3 regions of the Janibacter hoylei PVAS-1 genome follow, and region 1 is predicted to be linked to each of the others. Evidence: predicted binding sites of a transcription regulator. Region 1 holds the regulator's gene; each other region holds the start of a gene.

What was found. Region 1 encodes HrcA, which represses chaperone genes, less so after heat shock. Its sites were predicted from a motif close to TTNGCACTCGNNNNNNNCGAGTGCNAA; they were not measured.
Region 2: the regulator HrcA is predicted to act here: its motif matches at 5,321-5,347, upstream of groL (chaperonin GroEL).
Region 3: the regulator HrcA is predicted to act here: its motif matches at 4,576-4,602, upstream of groES (co-chaperone GroES).

What each region holds. Positions count from the first base shown of each region.
Region 1 covers NZ_PIPF01000001.1:127,086-134,899, reverse strand. Annotated here, with positions in the region: gene lepA (translation elongation factor 4) at 1-315, shown strand, start outside; gene CWN80_RS00705 (hotdog fold domain-containing protein) at 392-868, shown strand; gene CWN80_RS00700 (tyrosine-protein phosphatase) at 872-1,645, opposite strand; gene hemW (radical SAM family heme chaperone HemW) at 1,678-2,841, shown strand; gene CWN80_RS00690 (trimeric intracellular cation channel family protein) at 2,834-3,484, shown strand; gene fabG (3-oxoacyl-ACP reductase FabG) at 3,553-4,308, shown strand; gene CWN80_RS00680 (DUF3097 domain-containing protein) at 4,313-5,188, opposite strand; gene hrcA (heat-inducible transcriptional repressor HrcA) at 5,328-6,365, shown strand; gene dnaJ (molecular chaperone DnaJ) at 6,421-7,539, shown strand; gene CWN80_RS00665 (hypothetical protein) at 7,558-7,814, shown strand, end outside.
Region 2 covers NZ_PIPF01000010.1:184,362-192,175, reverse strand. Annotated here, with positions in the region: gene modA (molybdate ABC transporter substrate-binding protein) at 1-423, opposite strand, end outside; gene CWN80_RS10915 (TOBE domain-containing protein) at 420-821, opposite strand; gene CWN80_RS10910 (SGNH/GDSL hydrolase family protein) at 907-1,719, opposite strand; gene CWN80_RS10905 (uracil-DNA glycosylase) at 1,716-2,393, opposite strand; gene CWN80_RS10900 (three-helix bundle dimerization domain-containing protein) at 2,471-2,704, opposite strand; gene CWN80_RS10895 (pyridoxal phosphate-dependent decarboxylase family protein) at 2,849-4,207, shown strand; gene CWN80_RS10890 (DUF3263 domain-containing protein) at 4,319-4,609, shown strand; gene CWN80_RS10885 (hypothetical protein) at 4,827-5,291, shown strand; gene groL (chaperonin GroEL) at 5,500-7,134, shown strand; gene CWN80_RS10875 (AAA family ATPase) at 7,208-7,814, shown strand, end outside.
Region 3 covers NZ_PIPF01000003.1:116,766-124,579, forward strand. Annotated here, with positions in the region: gene CWN80_RS03935 (hypothetical protein) at 1-984, opposite strand, end outside; gene CWN80_RS03940 (ABC transporter ATP-binding protein) at 981-1,685, opposite strand; gene CWN80_RS03945 (PadR family transcriptional regulator) at 1,682-2,215, opposite strand; gene groL (chaperonin GroEL) at 2,447-4,048, opposite strand; gene groES (co-chaperone GroES) at 4,150-4,446, opposite strand; gene CWN80_RS03960 (class I SAM-dependent methyltransferase) at 4,650-5,903, shown strand; gene CWN80_RS03965 (DUF11 domain-containing protein) at 5,919-7,457, opposite strand; gene CWN80_RS15745 (hypothetical protein) at 7,591-7,814, opposite strand, start outside.

The DNA of each region.
Region 1 (7,814 bases):
AAGGACAAGGCCTATGCCTACGGCACGATGATGGCCGGCAAGCTCAAGGAACTCATCCCGCGCCAGCAGTTCGAGGTGCCGATCCAGGCCGCCATCGGCGCGCGGATCATCGCCCGCGAGACCATCCGCGCCATCCGCAAGGACGTGCTCGCCAAGTGCTACGGCGGTGACATCTCCCGCAAGCGCAAGCTGCTCGAGAAGCAGAAGGAGGGCAAGAAGCGGATGAAGAACATCGGCACCGTCGAGGTGCCCCAGGAGGCCTTCATCGCTGCGCTCTCCTCTGACGACAGCGCCGTGGACAAGGCCAAGAAGTAACGGCGCGATGCTGACGTGACGCAGCCGACGCCGGGGACCCTTCCCGGCCACTAAGCGCTGGCTTAGTGTGGCGGTCATGGCACAGCAGACCTTCGACCTCTACCAGCGCGTCACGAGCCTCCCGGCCGGCAAGCGGATCTTCTCCCTGCTCTACGCCGTCAAGGCGCCGTACTTCGCCACCGTCCGACCGAAGGTGCGCGAGGTCCGCGCCAACCACGCCGAGCTGTCGATCCGCAACCGCAAGCGGGTGCACAACCACATCGGCACCCTCCACGCGATCGCCGTGTGCAACGGGCTCGAGGCCGCGATGGGTCTGCTCGCCGAGGCAACCTGCCCGAGCGACCAGCGATGGCTGCCGCGGGGCCTGCGGGTGAGCTACCTCGCCAAGTCGACGACCGACCTGCTGTGCGTCGCCGAGACCGACCCCGAGCAGTGGACGGGCGAGGCTCCCTACGACGTCGACATCCGGGTCAAGGCGGTGCGCACCGACGGCGTCGTCGTCGTCGAGGGCGTCATCCCCGTCTACGTCACTGCCAAGCCGAAGAAGGCCTGAGCCTCACCCCACGAGCCGGTCGCGCAGCCGCGTGACCTCCTCCTGGGTCCACCCGGCGGCCTCCAGCCAGCCGATCGTCCCGCCGAACTCCTCGTCGAGGTGGGCGAGCACCGCCGCCATCGACTCCGCGCGGGGCAGCTGCTCCTCGAGGGTGTGGGTGGGCAGTGACCTGCGGTAGGGCTCGACCTCGATGAGGCGATCGATGATCCGCTCGAGCCGCCCGGCGGTCAGGACGTAGTCGGCGACGATCTCCTCGTCGGGGACCCCGGCGACCGCCAGAGCCATCCCGACGACCGTGCCCGTGCGGTCCTTGCCCGCGGCGCAGTGGACGACGGTGCCTCCGGCGCTGTCCCGGATCGCGGCGAGTGCCGCGGCGACGGAGTCGGGGCGCCGCGTGAGGTAGCCCGTGTAGTGCCGGGCCCAGAAGGCCCCGTCCCGCGGCGCGGGGTCCCCGCGACCCCACCGGACCGCCAGTGCCTCCTCGACCGTCTCATCGGCCCCGAGGTCCTCGCGCAGCAGGCTGTGGTGGTGGTGGGTCAGCGGGGTGGAGCGCAGCGGCCCGGCGCCGGTGACCTCGTGCTCGACGTGGCTGCGCAGGTCGACGACGTCGGTCACCCCGAGCACCTCGACGAGGTGACGGACGTCCCCTTCGCTCAGGTCCTGGAGGTTGTCGCTGCGGATGAGCCGCCCCTCGCGGGTGGTGCGGCCGTCGCGGGTGGGCAGGCCACCGAGGTCACGCATGTTGACGACGCCGTCGAGCTCGATCCACCGGGTCATGCCGCCCACGGTATCGGTGGGAGGATGGGACGGTGCGTCCCCCCTTCGGCATCTACCTGCACGTGCCCTTCTGCACGGTCCGATGCGGGTACTGCGACTTCAACACCTACACGGCCACCGAGCTGGGCCCCGTCGGCGGCGCGAAGGGGGCGAGCGTCGCCACCTTCGTCGACGCCGCGATCGGCGAGCTCGACCTGGCGGCGCGGTCCGTGGGCACGGACCGCCCGGTCTCGACGGTCTTCGTCGGGGGCGGCACGCCGACGCTGCTGCCCCCGCAGGACCTCGTGCGCTTCCTCGATGCCGTGCGGGAGCGGTGGGGCCTGGACGACGATGCCGAGGTGACGACGGAGGCCAACCCCGACAGCGTCACCGAGGAGTCGCTGCGGGTGCTCGCCGACGGCGGTTTCAGCCGGGTGAGCATCGGCATGCAGTCGGCCGTGCCGCAGGTGCTCGCGACGCTCGACCGCACCCATGACCCTGCCAACGTCGCCCGTGCCCTGGCCGCGGCCCGTGCCGCGGGTCTCGCGGTGAGCCTGGACCTCATCTACGGCACGCCGGGGGAGACCCTCGACCAGTGGCGCACCTCGCTCGAGACCGCCGTCGCCCTCGAGCCCGACCACCTGTCCGCCTATGCCCTGACCGTCGAGGACGGCACCAAGATGGCCGCCCGGGTGCGTCGGGGCGAGCTGCCGATGCCGACGGGTGACGACGAGGCGGACAAGTACGAGCTGGCCGACGAGCTGCTCGCCGCGGCCGGCTACGGCTGGTACGAGATCAGCAACTGGGCCCGCACGCCCGCCGACCGCTGCCGGCACAACGAGGCCTACTGGCGCAGCCACGACTGGTGGGGCGTCGGCCCGGGCGCGCACAGCCACGTCGACGGCGAGCGCTGGTGGAACCTCAAGCACCCGGCGACATGGGCCAAGGCGCTGGCCGAGGGGGACCCGGCCGCCGAGCGTGAGGTCCTGACGGCCGAGCAGCGCGCCGACGAGGACGTCCTGCTCGGGGTGCGTCTCGTCGACGGGCTGCCGACCGATCGCTTGACGCCGCAGGGGCGTCGGGCCGTCGCGGGCCTCGTCGCCGACGGCCTCGTCGAGGGCCGGGCCGCGATCGGCGGCCGCGTCGTCCTCACCCGCCGTGGACGACTGCTGGCCGACACCGTCGTCCACCACCTCGTCGGGAGCGCAGGTGCCTGACGTCCCGCAGATCCCCGACCTCATCGCCGCCTTCGACCTGCTCGGCGTCTTCGCCAACGGGCTGCTCGGTGGGGCCGTCGCCCGGCGCTACCAGCTCGACCCGGTCGGCTTCTGCGTGCTCGCCGTCGTCTCCGCCCTCGGGGGTGGCGCGATCCGCGACGTGCTGCTCGACGTCCAGCCGGTGGCGCTGACCGACCTGCGGTACCTCACGGTGGCGCTCACGGCCGCCCTCATCGCCTTCCTCGTCCCGCTCGACGGGCGCCGCTGGCGGCAGGTCTTCCCCTGGGTGGACGCCGTGGCGCTCGGCACCTGGGCCGTCGTCGGCACCCAGAAGGCGCTGCTGCTCGACATCCACTGGTTCCCGGCGATCCTGCTCGGCGTACTCACCGCGTGCGGGGGAGGAGTCGTGCGCGACGTCATGCTCGGCAGCGTGCCTGCGATCCTGCAGCGCTCCGAGCTCTACGCGACCGCGGCCTTCGCCGGCGGCGCCTCCTTCGTCCTGCTCCAGCTGGTGACCACTGATCCGCTCGCCTCGTTGGGCGCACTGCTCATTGGCGGCGGCGTGTGCGACCTCGCTCGACGGCGTGGGTGGATGCTGCCGACCGAGCCGAAGTGGCGCCCGAGCCGGGTGCACCGCCGCTGACCCGGTGTCGATGACCGCTTCGCGGACGCAGGTGTGCGGGCGCTTACCCCATGGCGCACGATGAGGGCATGACCACGACTCGTACCGCCATCGTCACCGGAGCCGCCCGCGGGATCGGCCGGGCCATCGCCCTTCGCCTCGCCACGGACGGCCACCACGTCGCCGTCCTCGACCTCGACGAGTCCGCCTGCCAGGTGGTCGTCGACGAGATCACCGAAGGGGGCGGGACCGCTCTCGCCGTGGGCGTGGACGTCTCCGACGCCGAGCAGGTCGAGGCGGGCGTCGCTCGGGTCGCCGCAGAGCTCGGCGCCCCGACCCTGCTCGTCAACAACGCGGGCATCATCCGCGACAACATGCTCTTCAAGATGTCGGTCGACGACTGGGACTCCGTCATGGCGGTCCACCTGCGCGGCGCCTTCCTCATGACCAAGGCGGCCCAGGCCCACATGACCGCGGAGAAGTACGGCCGCATCGTCAACCTCTCCTCGACCTCCGCCCTCGGCAACCGGGGCCAGGCCAACTACTCCGCCGCCAAGGCCGGCATGCAGGGCTTCACCAAGACCCTCGCCATCGAGCTCGGCAAGTTCGGTGTCACCGCCAATGCCATCGCTCCCGGCTTCATCCAGACCGACATGACCGCGGCCACCGCCGAGCGGATCGGCGTGCCCTTCGAGGACTTCCTCGCCCACGCCGCCAAGGAGACCCCCGTCGGTCGCGTCGGCCAGCCCGAGGACATCGCCGCCACCGCATCCTTCCTGCTGTCCGAGGAGGCCGGCTTCGTCTCCGGCCAGGTCATCTACGTCGCCGGCGGCCCGCGCGACTGACCCGCTACTCGGCCGTGACGAAGTCGATGAGCTCCTCGACGCGGCCGAGCAGCGCCGGCTCGAGGTCGGCGTAGGTGCGCACGGTGGCGAGGATCTGCTTCCAGGCACGGGCGATGTCGGCCTGGGTGTCGTGGGCCCAGCCGAGGTGCTGGCAGATGCCCTTCTTCCACTCGATCGAGCGGGGGATCGTCGGCCAGGTGTCCATGCCGAGACGCTGGGGCCGGACCGACTGCCAGACGTCGACGTAGGGGTGGCCGAGGACGAGCACGTGCTCAGGGGCGACCCGGTTGGCCTTCTCGACGATGCGCGACTCCTTGCTGCCCGGCACGAGGTGGTCGACGAGCACGCCCATCCGGCGGCCGGGGCCGGGAGCGAAGTCGCGGATCGCGGCAGCCAGGTCGTCGACGCCGTCGAGCGGCTCGACGACGACACCCTCGACGCGCAGGTCGTGGCCCCAGACCTTTTCGACGAGCTCGGCGTCGTGGCGCCCCTCGACGAAGATCCGCGAGCCTCGGGCGACGCGGGCCTTGCCGTCGTGGACGGCGACGGAGCCGCTCGCGGTGCGCGAGGCCTGCTGCTGGGCGGCGGCGAGGGCCGCGCGCTGCGCAGCCTTCGGCGGGGTGAGAGTCACGGGGGCGCCGTCGACGTGGAAGCCCGGCCCGAGCGGGAAGGCCTTGACCTTGCCACGGCGGTCCTCGAGGTGGACGACGTGGACGCCGCCGGCCTTCTCCACCGCGACCACGGCGCCGACCCAGCCGGTCTCGACGTCCTCGACGACGGTGCCGGTCACCGCCTCGAGGGCGCGGGAGGTGGGCCGCGCCAGCCTCCCCTTCGACTGCCAGCCGGCCGAGAGGACGTCCTTGCCGTATCGATCGCTCACGCAGGGACGGTAGGCCGAAGGGCGGTCGCCGGCGCAGGCGGCACGCCGGATTCCGGGGAATGCCCGCCCCGGTCGTAGACTTGGCACTCAGGTGGACCGAGTGCCAGCGGTCCGAGCATCGTGTCGAAGGGAGGTCCGCATGAGCCAGGAGCAGCGGCGCATGGCCGTGCTGAGCGCCATCATCGAGGACTACGTGCAGACCTCCGAGCCGGTGGGTTCCAAGGCCCTCCTGGACCGGCACCAGCTCAACGTCTCGGCCGCGACGGTGCGCAACGACATGGCCGCGCTCGAGGACGAGGGCCTCATCGCGGCGCCGCACACCTCCGCCGGGCGGATCCCCACCGATGCCGGCTACCGGCTCTTCGTCGACCGCCTGGCAGCCGTCCGCCCGATGTCGAAGGGCGAGCGGGCCGCCATCACGAGCTACCTCGAGGGCGCCGACGACCTCGACACCGTCCTCGACCGGACGGTGCGTCTGCTGTCGACGCTCACCCGTCAGGTCGCCGTCGTGCAGTACCCCTCGCTGACCCGCAGCACCGTCCGGCACGTCGAGCTCGTCCCGATGAGCCGGACGCGGCTCATGGTCGTCGTCATCATGGGCAGCGGCCGCGTCGAGCAGCGGATCATCCCGATCAACGTCGACTACACGACCGCGGTGGGGGCCGAGGCCCTCGCCAGCGCGCGTGCGCGGATCAACGCCGCGACCCACGACCGGCGCCTCGCCGAGGCGCTCACCTCGCTCGCGACCCTCCACGAGGACGACCGTGAGACCGAGGACGCCCTGACGGCGGGCGTGCTCGCCGCGCTCGACGCGGCGCTCGCGGAGGAGCGGGCGACCAAGGTGACGCTCGCCGGCACCGCCAACCTCGCCCGCAGCTCCGGCGACTTCCCGATGACGCTCGAGCCGGTGCTCGACGCCCTCGAGCAGCACGTGGTGCTGCTGCGCCTGCTGAGCGCCGAGGCCCACGACGCGTCGACGGGCGTCTCGGTGCGCATCGGCGCCGAAAACCCGGTCTCGAGCCTGCAGTCGACCTCCTTCATCACCTCGGGCTACGGCGCGGGCGACGAGCACGTCGGTGCCGTCGGCGTGCTCGGCCCGACCCGCATGGACTACCCGGCGACCATGGCGCAGGTGCGCGCTGTGGCCGCCTACCTCTCGCGGATCGTGGACGCCTGACCGGCGCCACCCCGCACCCGACCGACATCGACCACGACCCACGAGGACCTCACGCGTGAACGACTACTACGAGGATCTGGGCGTCAGCCGCGAGGCCACGCCCGAGGAGATCAAGCGGGCGTACCGCAAGCTCGCCCGCACCCTGCACCCTGACGTCAACCCCGGCCCCGAGGCGGAGGAGCAGTTCAAGCGGGTCTCGCAGGCCTACGACGTCCTCTCCGACGAGACGAAGCGCCGCCAGTACGACATGGGCGGTGACCCCTACGGCGGTGCGCACGAGGGCTTCGGTGCCGGCTTCAGCTTCAGCGACATCATGGAGCAGTTCTTCGGCCAGGCCGCGGGCGGCGGTCGTGGGCCGCGCTCGCGCTCCTCACGTGGGCAGGACGGCCTCGTGGGTCTCGAGATCGACCTCGCGACGGCGGTCTTCGGCGGCGAGCAGGACCTGACGATCGACACCGCGGCGGTGTGCGGCTCGTGCTCCGGCGACGGGGCCCAGCCCGGCACCGGTCGCCGCACGTGCGACACCTGTGGTGGACGCGGTGAGGTCCAGCAGGTGCAGCGCTCCTTCCTCGGCCAGGTGATGACGAGCCGTCCGTGCCCGACCTGCCAGGGCTTCGGCGAGGTCATCCCGAGCCCCTGCCACGAGTGCTCCGGCCAGGGCCGCGTGCGCAGCCGCCGCACGATGAAGGTGCGCATCCCCGCCGGTGTCGACACCGGCACCCGCATCCACCTCGCCGGCGAAGGGGAAGTCGGTCCCGGTGGTGGGCCGGCCGGCGACCTCTACGTCGAGCTGCGGGTCGCCGAGCACGAGACCTTCACCCGGCGCGGCGACGACCTGCACGCATCGGTCGCGGTACCGATGACGGCAGCCGCCCTCGGCGTGACGATGAGCTTTGCCACCCTCGACGGCGAGCAGGAGATCACCATCAAGCGGGGCACCCAGCCCGGCGACACGATCGTCCTGCCCGGGCTCGGCGTGACCCATCTGCGGCACGAAGGGCGTGGCGACCTCGTCATCCACGTCGACGTGCGCACCCCGACCAAGCTCGATGCCGAGCAGGAGCAGCTGCTGCGCGACCTCGCGCGGCTGCGTGACGAGGAGCAGCCCGACGGCGAGCTCCACGACGTCGACTCCGGCTTCGTCGGACGCCTGCGGCACGCCTTCAAGCGCTGACGGCCCGGACGCCGCGCGATGTTGCGCCGCTTCGTCGGCCTCGACGGCACACCGCAGGCGTCGGCGGCGCTCGAGACGTCGCTGCGCACCACCCCTGAGCAGCTCGGGCCGGTGCGCGCCCGGCACACCGTGCCCGCCGCCTCGCGTCCCGTGGCGGCCCTGCTCGCGGTCGTCGGGGTCGTGGTGGTCCTGGCCGTCGCGACCGCGACCGTGCTCGTGGTGCTCGGCGCGCTGCCGGCGGCCGCCGTCCTGTGCCCTCTGGCCATCGGGGTGGC
Region 2 (7,814 bases), on a different contig from region 1:
GACGGCCAGGTCGGAGTCCTCGAGGTCCTCCAGCCCGGTGATCTTCTGCGGGTTGCCCGGCTCGGTGATGATCGTCAGGACATTGGTCGCGAAGACCGTGGGCTCGCCCTCGACAGCGTCCTTGACCTTGTCTATGTTGGCCTCGTCGGCGGAGGCGAAGACGTCGAGGTCGGCGCCGTTGGTGATCTGCGAGGCGAGGTCGGAGGACCCGGCGAACTGGAGCTGGACGTCGACGCCCTCGTGCTCCTCCTCGAAGGCGGCCTCGATCTCCTCGAAGGAGGCCGTGAGCGAGGCGGCCGCTGCGACGTTGAGGGTCGTGGTGCCCCCGTCGCCGCCCGACGCAGAGGAGTCCGAGTCGGAGCCGCAGGCCGCAAGGGCCAGGGCGAGTGCGGCGGTGGCGGTGGTGGCGACGATGCGCTTCATGCGGGGCTCCCGGGCGTGCCGATGACGACATTGGTGGACTTGATGGAGGCGACGGCGACGACTCCGGGATCCAGGCCGAGCTCGTCGGCGGCCTCGCGGGACATGAGGGAGACGATCCGGAAGGGTCCGGCCTGCAGGCTCACCTGCGCCATGACCCCGTCCCTCTTGACCTCGGTGACGATGCCGCGCATCCGGTTGCGGGCGGACTCGTCGGTCACCGTGCCGACGGGGGCCGGGTGGGCGATCTCCTCGGCGAGCCGCGCCAGGTCGGTGCCGTCGACGTGGGCCGGGCCGGCTCCCTTCGTCGCGGTGAGGCGGCCAGCGTCGATCCAGCGTCGGACGGTGTCCGGGGAGACGGCCAGCAGCTCCGCCGCCTCTGAAATTCGAATCTGCGCCATGTTGCGCAAAGTATCACCGCATCTGCGGCAAAACCACAGGAAAGTGCAGCCGTATTGGACAAAGAGCGCTGTGGTCGTCGCGACCTCAGGGCAGGTCGAGCGGGCCGAAGGGGGCGGGCTCGCCGATCTTCGCCGTCACCGTGTCGCCGGAGGAGCGGCCGGTGAGCCGGCGCTGCACCCACGGTCCGGCGTAGGTGACCGCCCACCGGGCGCGCTCAGCCCGACGCTGGGTGGCCGGTCGCGACGGCGCCGGGTCGAGGGGAGTGTCCCAGCCCGCCCGCGTCGGCAGGCCGAGCGCCGTCAGCGCCGCCTGGGCCACGCGCTCGTGCCCCGGTGTGCTCAGGTGGATCCGGTCCTCGCCCCACATGCGCGCGTCCTTGACCGAGCGCATGCCCCACAGGTCGAGGACGTGCGCGCCGTGGCGGGCGGCGATGGAGTGGAGGTTGGCCGTGTGCACCGCGTGCCGCGAGCGAAGGGCGGAGAAGAGGCCGGCTCCGCGCGGGTCCGTCGGCGTCGCGAGGAGCACGTCGGCGCCGGCCCCACGGATCCGGGCGACGGCGTCCTCGAGCCGGGCGGCGATCGCGTCGAGGTCGACCCGGGGGCGCAGGATGTCGTTGCCGCCGCCGACCACCGAGACGAGGTCCGGGGTCATCGTCAGCGCCTCGTCGAGCTGCCGCCCGACGACGTCGGCGAGCTTGCGGCCGCGGATGGCGAGGTTGGCGTAGTGCAGCTCCTCGCCGCCGGTGCGCCCGGCGAGCTCCGCGGCGAGGCGGTCGGCCCACCCGATGAAGCGGCCCTCGTGCCGAGGGTCGACGTCGACCATGCCCTCGGTGAAGGAGTCGCCGATCGCGACGTAGCGGCGCCAGGGGTGCTGGGCGGGGGTGGTCGGCTCGGTCACGGCAGGCTCCAGTCGATCGGGTCGGCTCCCTGACGGGTCAGCAGCTCATTGGTCCGGCTGAAGGGCCGCGAGCCGAAGAACCCGTTGCGGGCGGACAGGGGGGAGGGGTGGGCGCTCTCGATGCGTGGCACGTCGCCGAGCGCAGGGGCCAGGTTGCGCGCCTGCCGACCCCAGAGGATCGCGACGAGTGGTCCGCCGCGGCGGGCGAGGGCCTCGATCGCGCGGTCGGTGACCTGCTCCCAGCCGTGGCCCTGGTGGCTGGCCGGTGCGCCGGGGCGCACGGTGAGGCAGCGGTTGAGCAGCATGACGCCCCGCTGTGCCCACGGTGTGAGGTCGCCGTTGCCGGGGGTGGCGACGCCGAGGTCGTCGACGAGCTCGCGGTGGATGTTGAGCAGGGACCGGGGCAGCGGCCGCACGTCCGGCGCCACCGCGAAGGAGAGCCCGATGGCGTGGCCGGGGGTGGGGTAGGGGTCCTGGCCGACGACGAGCACCCGGACCTCGTCGAGCGGGATGGTGAAGGCTCGCAGCACGTGCTCGCCAGCGGGAAGGTAGCCGTGGCCGGCGGCGACCTCGGCGCGCAGGTACTCGCCCATGGCCGCGATCGTCCCGGCGACGGGCTCGAGGGCCTGCGCCCAAGAGGGGTGGACGAGCTCGGTCAGGGGTTGTGCTGGCACCCGCCCAACCTATGCCTGCCGCGGGGACGACGAACCCCCCGGTGCAGGGGACCGGGGGGTTCGTGGATCGGGGGTCGTCAGCAGGTGGCGCTCGTGGGCGGCACCGGGGCGCCGGCGAGCTCGTGCAACTCGATCTTCACGGCGTGCTCGACGAGCGGGGCGAGGAACTCGGGGTGCTGGTTGGTCGGCTCGATGCGCTCCCTGGCGCTCGCGACCATGGCCTCGATGCGCTCGCAGGCGACCTGGGGGTAGCGGACGCACAGGTCCGCGGCCATGTTGGTCATGACGTGGTCCACGTGGATGGTGATCATGGGTCCTCCTCGACTCAAGATGAACACAAGGTTAACACCATGTGGACGCGCGGCCCAAGTGTTTGCCGGGAGGACACCTTCGGGCGTGTCCCTGCCGTCGCCTGGGGGCCTCGCGCCGCGTCGGCTGGCCCCTAGAGTGCCTCCGTGCACGGATTCGCTGACGACAACACCTCCCTGGCCGAGCTGGCTCGGATCGTCCTCGACTACTCGAAGGAGCGCCTCGAGCTCGACCCGGTCCCACTCGACCGGCCCCTCACGCCGGCGCAGCTGCAGGAGCGTGCCGGTCAGACGATCACCGCCGAGGGGCTCGGCGGGCAGTCGGCGATGGACCTCTTCGCCGAGGTGCTCGCACCCGCCTGCCTGTCCGTCGACCACCCGCGCTACCTCTCCTTCATCCCGTGCGCGCCCACCGAGGCCGCCGCGATGTTCGACCTCGTGGTCGGCGCGAGCTCGATCTACGCCGGCTCCTGGCTCGAGGGGTCCGGCGCGGTCTATGCCGAAAACCAGGCGCTCCGGTGGATCGCTGACCTCGTCGGCCTCCCCGAGTCCGCGGGCGGCGTCTTCGTCCCCGGCGGCACGATCGGCAACCTCTCGGCCCTCGTCGCAGCCCGTGCCGAGGCGCGCCGCACCGCACCCGCCGGTCAGCGTCCCTTCCGGGTCGCGACCACCCGCGGAGCCCACTCGTCGATCCAGTCCGCCTGCGACGTCATGGACGCCGAGCTCGTCACCGTGGAGCCCGACGAGCGGGGTCGGCTCACCGGCGAGCGGCTGCGCGAGGTCCTCCTCGCCGAGGGGCCGGAGACCTTCTTCGCCGTCGTCGCGACGGCGGGCACGACGAACTTCGGCATCATCGACGACCTGACCTCCGTGGCCGAGGTGTGCCGCGAGCTCGGCATCTGGTTCCACGTCGACGGCGCCTACGGCGGCGCCGGTCTGGCCGCGCCCTCGGTGCGCGACCTGTACGCGGGCATCGAGCACTGCGACTCCTTCATCGTCGACCCGCACAAGTGGCTCTTCGCCCCCTTCGACTGCTGCGCGCTGCTCTACCGCGACCCCGAGGCGGGGCGCCGGGCCCACACCCAGCACGCGGGCTACCTCGACGTGCTCACCGAGGCGACCGACTGGAACCCGACCGACTACTCCGTCGGTCTGACGCGAAGGGCGCGCGGCCTGCCCTTCTGGTTCTCCCTGGCCACGCACGGCACGCAGGCCTACACCGACTCGGTCGAGAAGACGCTGACCGTCGCCGCCTTCGCCGAGGCCGAGATCGCCCGCCGCGAGGGCTTCGAGCTCGTCGGCGAGCGCTTCCTGTCCGTCCTCGTCTTCCGGCGCACGGGCTGGACGGCCGCGGACTACCAGGCCTGGTCCGACCGCATCCTCGACGAGGAGTTCGCCTTCGTCGTGCCGACCAACCACGACGGCGAGACCCTCGCGCGCTTCGCGATCGTCAACCCCCAGACGACGACCGACGACATCGTCGCCATCCTCGACTCGATGGGCTGAGCCTGTGACGGGTGGGGCGAAGGAGGCGCGAGTGACCCCCTTCGCCCTACCTGTCCAGCCGACACGCCGAGGTAATGACAGGCGTGTGATTTCGCCGGTACAGTGCTCGACGTGAACCTCGCAGACCAGACCGCCGCGCCGACCCCCTCGGTCCCGCTCACGGACCGCGACCGCGAGATCCTCGCCTTCGAGCGCCAGTGGTGGAAGTACGCCGGCTCTAAGGAGCAGGCGATCAAGGAGCTCTTCGACATGAGCTCCACCCGCTACTACCAGGTGCTCAACGGGCTCATCAACAACCCGGCCGCCCTCTCCGAGGACCCCATGCTCATCAAGCGGCTGCGCCGCCTGCGCGACCAGCGCCAGCGCACCCGCAGCGCGCGGCGGCTCGGCATCGAGATCTGAGCGCACGCCGCCACGAGGGCCCCGCACGACCACCGGTCGGGCGGGGCCCTCGTGCGTGCACCGGGCGCCCGAGGGTCACGGAAGCGTCACGGATCGTGCCCGGGCCGAACCCGCCGTCGTCCTCTCGCGTCTCACGGTGCAGGGGTGGAGGGGCAGGTGGGCGGCTCCGGTCCGCAGGGGGTACCGGAGCCGCCCACTCGTTGGCACAGTGGGGACCATGACCGACCTCGACTGGAGCACCCCCGACGGGCTGGCGGCGATCGCCGACCACCTGGCAGCACAGGTCGACGGATGGACGCGGCCGACCGCGTGGGCCGTGGCGATCTCGCCCGCCAGCAGCGACCCGGAGTGGGAGCTGCCGCACGTCAACCTCCCCGGCGGTCGCCACGGCCTGGCGGCCGTGGTCCTCGCCACGGTGCTGCGGCACGACGGGTCGACCGCCACCCTCGACGTGTCGACCGACCAGCTCGCCGCCGCCGTCGAGGCCCTCGCGCCGGCCCGGGCCTGCGAGCAGCTCGAGCACCCCAACCTCGCGGCCTGGCAGGGGCTGCTCGCCGCCGCCCGCGACAACCCGGCCCGAGAGCTCGTCGCCGTCTTCGTCGCGGACCTCGACGACCCGATCTCCTCCGACGTCGACGGAGCCATGAGGGCGAGCTTCGAGCACCACCACCCGGCGGTCTGAGGCCGAGGCGGCGGCCCGGGCCCGCCTCGTTTGCACTCGACGGAGGAGAGTGCCAATAATGGCGTTAGCACTCTCCTCGTGAGAGTGACAGTCCTGACCGGTCAGGTGAGGGGCGCGATCGCACGGTGACGTGAGCCGGGTGGTCGCTCTCCGTCCGTCGCGGGCACCCCCGGTCGCACCCTTCGATTCGCGTGGAGGAACCACCCGAATGGCAAAGCTCATTGCTTTTGACGAGGAGGCCCGTCGCGGCCTCGAGCGGGGCATGAACACCCTCGCCGACGCCGTCAAGGTCACCCTCGGCCCCAAGGGCCGCAATGTCGTCCTGGAGAAGAAGTGGGGCGCCCCCACGATCACCAACGACGGCGTGTCCATCGCCAAGGAGATCGAGCTCGACGACCCCTACGAGAAGATCGGGGCCGAGCTCGTCAAGGAGGTCGCGAAGAAGACCGACGACGTCGCCGGTGACGGCACGACGACGGCCACCGTCCTCGCCCAGGCCCTCGTCCGCGAGGGGCTGCGCAATGTCGCGGCCGGCGCCAACCCCATGGCCCTCAAGCGCGGCATCGAGAAGGCCACCGCTGCGGTGTCCGACGAGCTGCTCGCGATGGCCAAGGAGATCGAGACCAAGGAGCAGATCGCTGCCACGGCCTCCATCTCCGCTGCTGACCAGGAGATCGGCGCCAAGATCGCCGAGGCCATGGACAAGGTTGGCAAGGAAGGCGTCATCACCGTCGAGGAGAGCAACACCTTCGGGCTCGAGCTCGAGCTCACCGAGGGCATGCGCTTCGACAAGGGCTACATCTCCGGCTACTTCGTCACCGACACCGAGCGCATGGAGACCGTGCTCGAGGACCCCTACGTCCTCATCGCCAACTCCAAGATCGGCTCGATCAAGGACCTGCTGCCCCTCCTCGAGAAGGTCATGCAGGCCGGCAAGCCGCTGCTCATCATCGCCGAGGACGTCGAGGGCGAGGCCCTGTCGACGCTCGTCGTCAACAAGCTCAAGGGCACCTTCAAGTCCGTCGCCGTCAAGGCTCCGGGCTTCGGTGACCGCCGCAAGGCCATGCTCGCCGACATCGCCATCCTCACCGGTGGCCAGGTCATCTCCGAGGAGGTCGGCCTCTCGCTCGACACCGCCGAGCTCGACCTGCTCGGTCGTGCGCGCAAGGTCGTCGTCACCAAGGACGAGACGACCATCGTCGAGGGTGCTGGCGACCAGGACCAGATCGCCGGTCGCGTCAACCAGATCAAGGCCGAGATCAGCAACTCCGACTCGGATTACGACCGCGAGAAGCTCCAGGAGCGCCTCGCCAAGCTCGCCGGCGGCGTCGCCGTCATCCGCGCGGGTGCGGCCACCGAGGTCGAGCTCAAGGAGCGCAAGCACCGCATCGAGGACGCCGTGCGCAACGCCAAGGCTGCCGTCGAGGAGGGCATCGTCGCCGGTGGTGGCGTCGCGCTCCTGCAGGCGACCAAGGCCGCCTTCGACAAGCTCACCCTCGAGGGTGACGAGGCGACCGGCGCCAACATCGTGCGCGTCGCGGCGGGTGCCCCGCTCAAGCAGATCGCGACCAACGCCGGCCTCAACGGCGGTGTCGTGACCGAGAAGGTCGAGAACCTCCCCGCGGGTGAGGGCCTCAACGCGGCGACCGGCGAGTACGTCGACATGATCGCCCAGGGCATCATCGACCCGGCCAAGGTCACCCGCAGCGCGCTGCAGAACGCCGCCTCCATCGCGGCGCTCTTCCTCACCACCGAGGCCGTCGTCGCCGACAAGCCGGAGAAGGCCGCTCCGGCCATGCCCGGTGGCGACGACATGGGTGGCATGGGGGGCATGGGCTTCTGAGCCCACTCCTGCACCACGCACGAAGGGCGGTTCCCCCGGATCGGGGAACCGCCCTTCGGCGTACCCTTCCTGCATGACGTCACCGCAGGAGCTGGCGGACCGGCTGGGTGCCACGGGTTACCTCGCCGACGAGGACTTGGCCACGGTGGCCTTCCTCGCGCGGGAGATGCAGCGCCCCCTGCTGCTCGAAGGAGCCCCCGGCACGGGCAAGACCGCCCTCGCCGAGGCCCTCGCCGAGCTCGAGGGGACCCCCCTCATCCGGCTGCAGTGCTACGAGGGGCTCGACGCCTCCCAGGCCCTCTACGACTGGGACTTCCCGCGGCAGATCCTCCACCTGCGCACCCTCGAAGCGGTCGCCGCCAGCGGCGAGCTCGACCCGAGCGAGGCGGAGAGCTCGCTCTTCGACGAGCGCTACCTCCTGGAGCGCCCGGTGTTGCGGGCGCTGCGCACCAGCCCGGTCGTGCTCCTCGTCGACGAGATCGACCGGGCGGACGACGAGTTCGAGGCCTTCCTGCTCGAGGTGCTCTCGGGCTGGACGGTGAGCATCCCCGAGCTCGGGACGGTTCGGGCCGCCGTGCCGCCGACCGTCATCCTCACGTCGAACCGCACCCGGGACCTGCACGACGCACTCAAGCGACGCTGCCTCTACCACTGGATCGACCACCCGGGCCTGGAGCGCG
Region 3 (7,814 bases), on a different contig from region 1:
GGCCAGACCGGCGACGAAGCCGACGAGGACGAGGGAGACCGCTGACCGGGAGGCCAGACCCGGCTGCGCCTGCATCCGGCGCCCCGCGAGGAGACCCACGGCCCCACCCCGACGGACCAGGACCCGGCCCACCCGGGCCGCCGTACCGGAGGCGAGCACGACGAGGGTGCACAGCCCCAGGACGAAGGTCGCGAGCACGAAGGGGACGAAGAGCCACCCCATCACCTCGCCCTGCCAGCTGTCGCCGGCCACGGGGACGAAGATCATCGCCAGCACGCAGGCCCCGGCCACCACGGCGCTGCCGAGGTAGATCGCGGCGAGCCGCGGACTCATCGGGCGCCCGTCCGGGGGCGGGGCCGACGCGAGCACCGGCGCCCGTCGGACCACACGCGGCACGAGCAGCGAGGCGAGGCACGGGATGGCGGCTGCTGCCGCCACGAGCACGAGCGGGTGCGGCCAGACGTCGAGCCCGAGCACGGGCACGGTGCCGGCCAGCTCGCCGCTCCCTCGCACCTCGTCCTCGCGATCTGCGTACTGGACCTGCAGCACGTGCGGCGCGACGCGCAGGGCTGCGACGTAGGTGACGAGACCCGGCGCGGCACCGAGGGAGCACCAGACCAGCGCCTCCGTGCGCACGACCCGCCGCACGTCGGCGAGGGTCGCGCCAGCAGCCCTCAGGGCCATGAGCCGCCGGTCGCGCGCGGGCGCCCCGACCTGCACGGCCTGGACCGCCAGGTGGGCCACGGGCAGCGCCATGACGAGGAGGGCGACCAGCACCCCAACCGAGACGTCGCGGTCCACGAGCAGCAGGCCGAGCACCGAGGAGTTGCCGACGCCCTCACCCCACTGCGACGGCACGGTGGCGGCCGCGGCCGCGAGCACCGCCCCCAGTGCGGAGCAGACGAGCATCAGGCCACGGCGCAACCGGTCTGCGGGGCCTCCCTTCGCCCCGAGCCGGGCCGCCTCCGACCACGCGAGGCTCATCGGACCGGCGCCGTGTCGTCGACGTCGAGCCGGCCGTCGCGCAGGATGACCTCGCGGTCGGCGTAGGCCGCGATGCGGGCGTCGTGGGTGACGAGGACGACCGTCAGCCCCTCCTCGGCGGCGACGTCGGTGATGAGCTCCATGACAGACTCGCCGGCGCGCGAGTCGAGCGCCCCGGTGGGCTCGTCGGCGAAGAGCACCCCCGGGTTGGTCACGAGCGCTCGCGCGAGGGCGGCCCTCTGGGCCTGCCCGCCACTCACCTGCGTCGGCAGGTCATCGGCCAGGTCCCCGATGCCGACCCGGGCCAGCCAGGCCCCGGCCGTCTCGAGCGCCTCGCCCCGCCGGCGCCCCTCCAGCAGCAGCGGCAGGGCGACGTTGTCGGCCAGGGTCAGCTCGTCGAGCAGCTGCCCGAACTGGAAGAGCACGCCGACCTGCGTGCGGCGCAGTCGCGAGCGCTCGTCCTCCGACATCGAGGTGACCGCACGGTCACCGACCCTCACCTCCCCTTCGTCCGGCCGGATGACCCCGGAGAGGGCGTGCAGGAGCGTCGACTTGCCGGAGCCGCTCGGCCCGGTGACCGCGACGAGCTCTCCCTCCGCGACCGACAGGTCGACGCCGCGCAGCGCCGGCCGACGCCCGTAGTCGTGCACGACGCCTGTCGCGTCGACGGGTAGCGCGTGGCCCTCGTGCGGTGTCGTCATCCCTGCTCCCCTTCGAGGTCGTGGACGCGCTCGAGCGCGTCCTCCATCCACCGGACGTCGGCGTCGAGGTGGCTCAGTGCGTAGTCGGCGGCGAGGACCCGGTGCAGGTCCCCCTTCGCCTCCCGCTTGTCGCGGGTCAGCGAGCGCATGCGCTCGAGGTGGGCCGCGCGCTGGCGGCGCAGGTAGGTCGCGGCGGCGTCGGGTCCACCCACGAGCAGGGCGACCGCGACCTTGGTGGCGAGCGGGTTGGCGACGTGCTCGCCGGGACCGTCCGGGGCTCCTGCCCAGGCGTCCACCTCCGCGCGGCCGGCGTCGGTGAGCTCGTAGACGAGCCGCTCCGGGCCGCTCCCCTGCTCCGTCGTCGCCTCGGCCACGAGCCCCTTGCCGGCGAGCCGCCCCAGCGCCGCGTACACCTGCCCGAAGGCCATCGGTCGCGCCGCCGGGAGCAGCTCGTCGTGGTGACGCTTCAGGTCGTACCCGTGCTGCGGCCCCCTGCTCAGCAGCCCCATGAGCACGTGTCCGGTCGTCACGAGGGCCACTATTCACTATGTGAATAGTGGCGTCAAGGTCCCTTCGAGCAGTCAGGCCACGCCCGGTCCGACACATCAGGTGGGCGTGTCGTGCGGCATACCGACGCGTACCGAGCACGACACGCCCACCGGACTCCCCCCTCCGAGACGGGCGACCTCTCAGAGCACCGGCGGACGACGAAGGGGGCGGCGCACCGGATCGGTGCGCCGCCCCCTTCGTGGGGTCGGACGTCAGTGCGAGTGGCCGTGGCCCTCGTCCTCGTCTTCCTTCTTGTCCACGACGAGCGTGTCGGTGGTCAGGACCATCGACGCGATCGAGGCGGCGTTGACGAGCGCGGAGCGGGTGACCTTGACCGGGTCGATGACGCCCTGGCCGATGAGGTCGCCGTACTCGCCGGTCGCGGCGTTGAGGCCCTGACCGGGGGTCAGCTCCTGCACCTTGGCGACGGCGACGTAGCCCTCGAGACCGGCGTTCTCGGCGATCCAGCGCAGCGGCTCGACGCCGGCGGTCCGCACGATGTTGGCGCCGACCTGCTCGTCACCCTCGAGGCCGAGGCTCTCGACGACGGAGACCGCGTGGGCGAGCGAGGAGCCACCGCCGGCGACGATGCCCTCCTCGATGGCCGCGCGGGTCGCGGAGATCGCGTCCTCGATGCGGTGCTTCTTCTCCTTGAGCTCGACCTCGGTGTGGGCACCGACCTGGATGACGCAGACGCCACCGGCGAGCTTCGCGAGGCGCTCCTGGAGCTTCTCGCGGTCCCAGTCGGAGTCGGTCCGCTCGATCTCGGACTTGATCTGGTTGACCCGACCGGTGACGTCGTCGGCGGCACCCTGGCCGTCGATGATCGTCGTCGCGTCCTTGGTGACGACGACACGACGGGCCTGACCGAGGTCCTCGAGACCGACCTGGTCGAGCTTGAGGCCGACCTCCTCGGCGATGACCTGACCGCCGGTGAGGATGGCGATGTCCTGGAGCATCGCCTTGCGGCGGTCGCCGAAGCCCGGGGCCTTGACGGCCGCGACGTTGAAGACGCCCTTGAGCTTGTTCACCACGAGGGTGGAGAGGGCCTCGCCCTCGATGTCCTCGGCGATGATGAGCAGCGGCTTGCCGCTCTGGACGACCTTCTCCAGCACCGGGAGGATGTCCTGGATCGTGGAGATCTTGCCCTGGTTGATCAGGACGTAGGCGTCCTCGAGGACACCCTCCATGCGCTCCGGGTCGGTGACGAAGTAGGGGCTGATGTAGCCCTTGTCGAACTGCATGCCCTCGGTGAAGTCGAGCGCGGTCTCGGCGGTCGAGGACTCCTCGACGGTGATGACGCCGTCCTTGCCGACCTTGTCGAAGGCGTCGGCGATGATCCCGCCGATGCCCTGGTCCTGGGCGGAGAGGGAGGCGACCTGGGCGATCTCCTCCTTGCCCTCGACCTCGCGGGCGATCTCGAGGAGGCGCGCGGAGACGGCCTCGACGGCCTTGTCGATGCCCCGCTTGAGGCCGGACGGAGCGGCACCGGCGGCGACATTGCGCAGGCCCTCCTTGACCATGGCCTGGGCGAGGACGGTCGCGGTCGTCGTGCCGTCACCGGCGACGTCGTTGGTCTTGGTCGCGACCTCCTTGGCGAGCTGCGCGCCGAGGTTTTCGTACGGGTCCTCGAGCTCGATCTCGCGGGCGATGGTCACGCCGTCGTTGGTGATCGTCGGGGCGCCCCACTGCTTGTCGATGACGACGTTGCGACCCTTGGGGCCGAGCGTCACCTTGACGGCATTGGCGAGCTGGTCGACGCCGCGCTGGAGGGCGTCACGGGCGGAGTCGTTGAACTCCAGTTCCTTGGCCATGTCTGTCCTTAGGTTCTTGACGAAGGGAGATGAAGCGCGACGCCCCGGCGGGCCCGGGAGAGGGCCGCACCCGGGGCGTCAGCTGTGTGTCGTGCGCAGGCTCAGGCGAGGATCGCGAGCACGTCGCGGGCGGAGAGGATGAGGTACTCCTCGCCACCGTGCTTGATCTCGGTGCCGCCGTACTTGGAGTAGATGACGCGGTCGCCGACGGAGATGTCCATCGGGACGCGCTCGTCACCGTCGTCGTTGAAACGGCCGGGGCCGACGGCGACGACCTCGCCCTCCTGCGGCTTCTCCTTGGCGGTGTCCGGGATGACGAGGCCGGAGGCGGTGGTCTGCTGCGCCTCGATGCCCTTGACGACGATCCTGTCCTCGAGCGGCTTGATGGAAACCGACACGGTGACTCCTTCTGTGGGACGAATGTGAGTTCTGGGGCGAAGCCTGGCCGGGCGCCGTCGCGGGGGTCGTCCAACCGTGGCATCTGGCACTCGCCAGTGGTGAGTGCCAAGATCAATCTAGGACGCCATTTGGCACTCGGTCAACCCGAGTGCCAGCGAGGGTGGCGGCTGCGGATCGGGCACCCACCATGGACAATGCGCCTGTGGACATCCAGACCGTGCGTTGGCTCGCCTCCCCCGAGGGGCATGCCCACCTGCACGATCTCCCCGAGTACACGGAGGCGGAGGCCGTCACGGTCACCGACCGCCTGCGCAGGGATGGACTCACCGCCGAGCAGGCCGCCGGCCTGATGACGCAGAAGCGCCTCCAGGGCCGGGCCCGCGACAAGTTCGGCGAGTTCGCCGATGGCATGCTCTTCACCCCCGACGGCCTCGAGCAGGCCAGCCGGCTCGAGGTCGCCGCCACCCACGCCGGCCGCTACGCCGCGGCGAGCCTCGCGACGGTCCACGACCTCGGCTGCGGCATCGGCTCGGACGCAATGGCGATGAGCGCTCTCGGCGTCACCGTCCACGGCGTCGACGCCGACCCGCTCACTGCCGCCATTGCCGACGTCAACCTGCGGCCGTGGCCCGACAGCCGGGCGCGCACGGGCGTGGCCGAGGACTTCGAGGCGCCGCTGGACCCCCTTCGCTCCCGCGCCGGCGTGTGGCTCGACCCCGCCCGCCGCACCCCGGGCGTGGCCGACCGCTCCGGGCGCACCCGACGGGTCTTCCGGCTCGACGAGATCTCACCGTCGTGGGACTTCGTGCTCTCCGTCGCCCGCGACGTGCCCGCGACCGGGGCCAAGCTCTCCCCGTCGCTCCCCCACGACATCCCACCGCTCGGCACCGAGGCCCAGTGGACCTCGTGGCAGGGCACCGTCCTCGAGTGCACCGTCTGGTGGGGGCCGCTCGTCAAGGAGGCCGGCCGGTCCGCCCGCGTCCTGCGCAAGGGGGCCCCGCCCGTCGAGGTCGACCAGCGCACCTGCGAGGAGGACCCCGGCGTCGCGCACTCCCTCGACGACACGGGCACCTGGCTCTACGAGGCCGACCGTGCGGTCACGCGGGCCGGGCTCATCGGCACCGTCACCGGCGCGGTCTCGGGCATCGAGCTCGAGACCGGCCTGGGTTACGTCACGAGCGATCAGGCGCTCGACCTCGGCCACGCCCGCCGCTACGAGGTCCTCGAGGCGATGCCCTTCACCGTCAAGGGCCTGCGCGCCTGGCTGCGCGAGCGCGGCATCACCGGGCTGACGGTCAAGAAGCGCGGGATCCGGCTCGACGAGGACCAGCTGCGCAAGCAGCTGAAGATCGGCCGCGGCGCAGGGTCCGGCGAGAGCGCGACCATCGTGCTCACGCGCGTCGGCGGCGACCAAGTTGTCCTCGTCGTGCGCCCGGCTGCTCTCGCCGACGGCTAAGTCTGCCGCCCCGCGTCAGTGGCGTCGGCTCGGCCGCATCACGCTCCACCGCAGGGCGAGCAGCAGACCCAGACCGGCCGCACCGGCGAGGACCACGAGTGCGCCGCCTGACGCGGAGTCCATCGGCCCACCGTCGGTCTGGACGACGTCAGGTGTCTCCGGGCCACCGGAGACGGTCGCCGTCGGCCCCCCGGTCGTCGTCGAGGTCGGCTGGCTCGTGGTCGCCGTCGGGTCGCTCGTCGTCGTCGACGTCGGGGTGGAGCTGGTCGAGGTGGAGGTGGTGCTCGTCGACGTGCTGCTCGACGATGTCGTCGAGGTGGAGGTCGAGGTCGTCGAGGTGGCGGTCGTCGGGCTCGCTGCCGTGACGGTGACCGGGGCGGTGTCCTCGGCGGCGACGACGGTCACGCCCTCGCCCGTCGCACTGGCCGTGTTGGTGTACGTCCCTGCGACGTCGGAGACGGTGGCCCGGAAGCTCAACGACACCGAGCCCGGGGTGTCGCCCGTCGCCGCAGGTACCTCGATGTCATCCGTCCACGTCAGGTCGGTGGTGCCCGTCGGGTCGTTCGTCGTCGCGCCGGTCGTCGAGCCCGGCACGTAGGTGAACCCGGCGGGCAGCGAGTCAGTCACCGAGCTCACGACCTGGCTCGTCGCCCCGGGATTGGAGACCCGGATCGTGTAGGTGACCTCGGAGCCGGCCGACACCTCGGACTGGTCAACCGTCTTGCTCACGGTGAGCGGAGTCGTGCCGACGGGTGAGAAGAAGGTCAGGCTCGACAGCGTCACGGTGGCGCCCTGGCTGATCTCCCGAGTCCACGAGATCGCGATGCCGTTGTCGATCCGCTCGTCGCAGCGACAGGTGTTGGGCAGCATCTCGCCTCTGCCGATCGCCTCCCACACCTGGTTGTACCCGGCCTCGATGTAGGCGGCACCGCTGCTCAGTGGCCGCATGCCCTCGACCCGCTCGGGGTTGACGGAGTCAGGCTGCGCCTTGCAGACCGGGGAGTTGCCGTCGAGGACCTGCCCGAGCCCGAAGTCGCTGTCCTGGAGGTAGCAGTCGCCACCGCGGAAGACCACGGCATCACCGGTGGTCGCACCGCCGGTGATGCGGATGTCCGTCCGGTAGGCGGTCGCCCCGGCGACGTAGGTGTCGACCTGCGTTAGCGTCGCCCCGGTGTCACCCAGACCGACCGTCGTGGTGACGGTGTAGGGACTGGCACTCGTTCCGGCCCCGGTCGGCCCGCTCTGCGAGACCGCGGTGAAGGGCTCGTAGTTGTCGACCAGGGTGGCATCGCCACCCGCCGGGACCCTCTCGGGGCCGAAGAGCCGGTCGTCGAAGGCGACGAAGGTGCCGCAGGCGATGTCGTCGTACCACTCACCCATCACGTCGCCCTCGTAGCGCACGTCGCAGTTGAGCACCGGCGAGATGTCGATCGAGGTGAGCGGTCCCCCCGACTCGATCTCTGCGGCGGACGACGACGGCGCACCGGCCACGGCACCGAACATGGTCAGGACGGCGGCAAAGAACCACCGGGACATCGACGTACGTACACGCATCGCGCCTCCACAGACGTGTGTCGTGGGACACGGTAGCGGCAACGGCGCGCCGCGTACAGGGGTCTGCGCGCCCGAGCCCGGGGCCCCCCTTCGCCCTCGCAGGTAGCGTGCATGCCATGTCGACCCGAGCCCGTCACCTGACCCGCGCCGCCGCAGGCCTCGCCGTCCTCGCCCTCGTCGGGTGCGGCGGCGGGACCGGAGAGGACCCGACCGGCTCGACGTCGTCTCCGGCGAGCTCCGGGTCGAGCACGTCGACCTCGACCTCCGCGTCGTCGTCGCCGACCTCCTCGAGCACCTCCTCACGGTCCTCGAGCTCGGCCTCCGCGACCGCGGACGGCCCGAAGGCCAGCGCCTGCG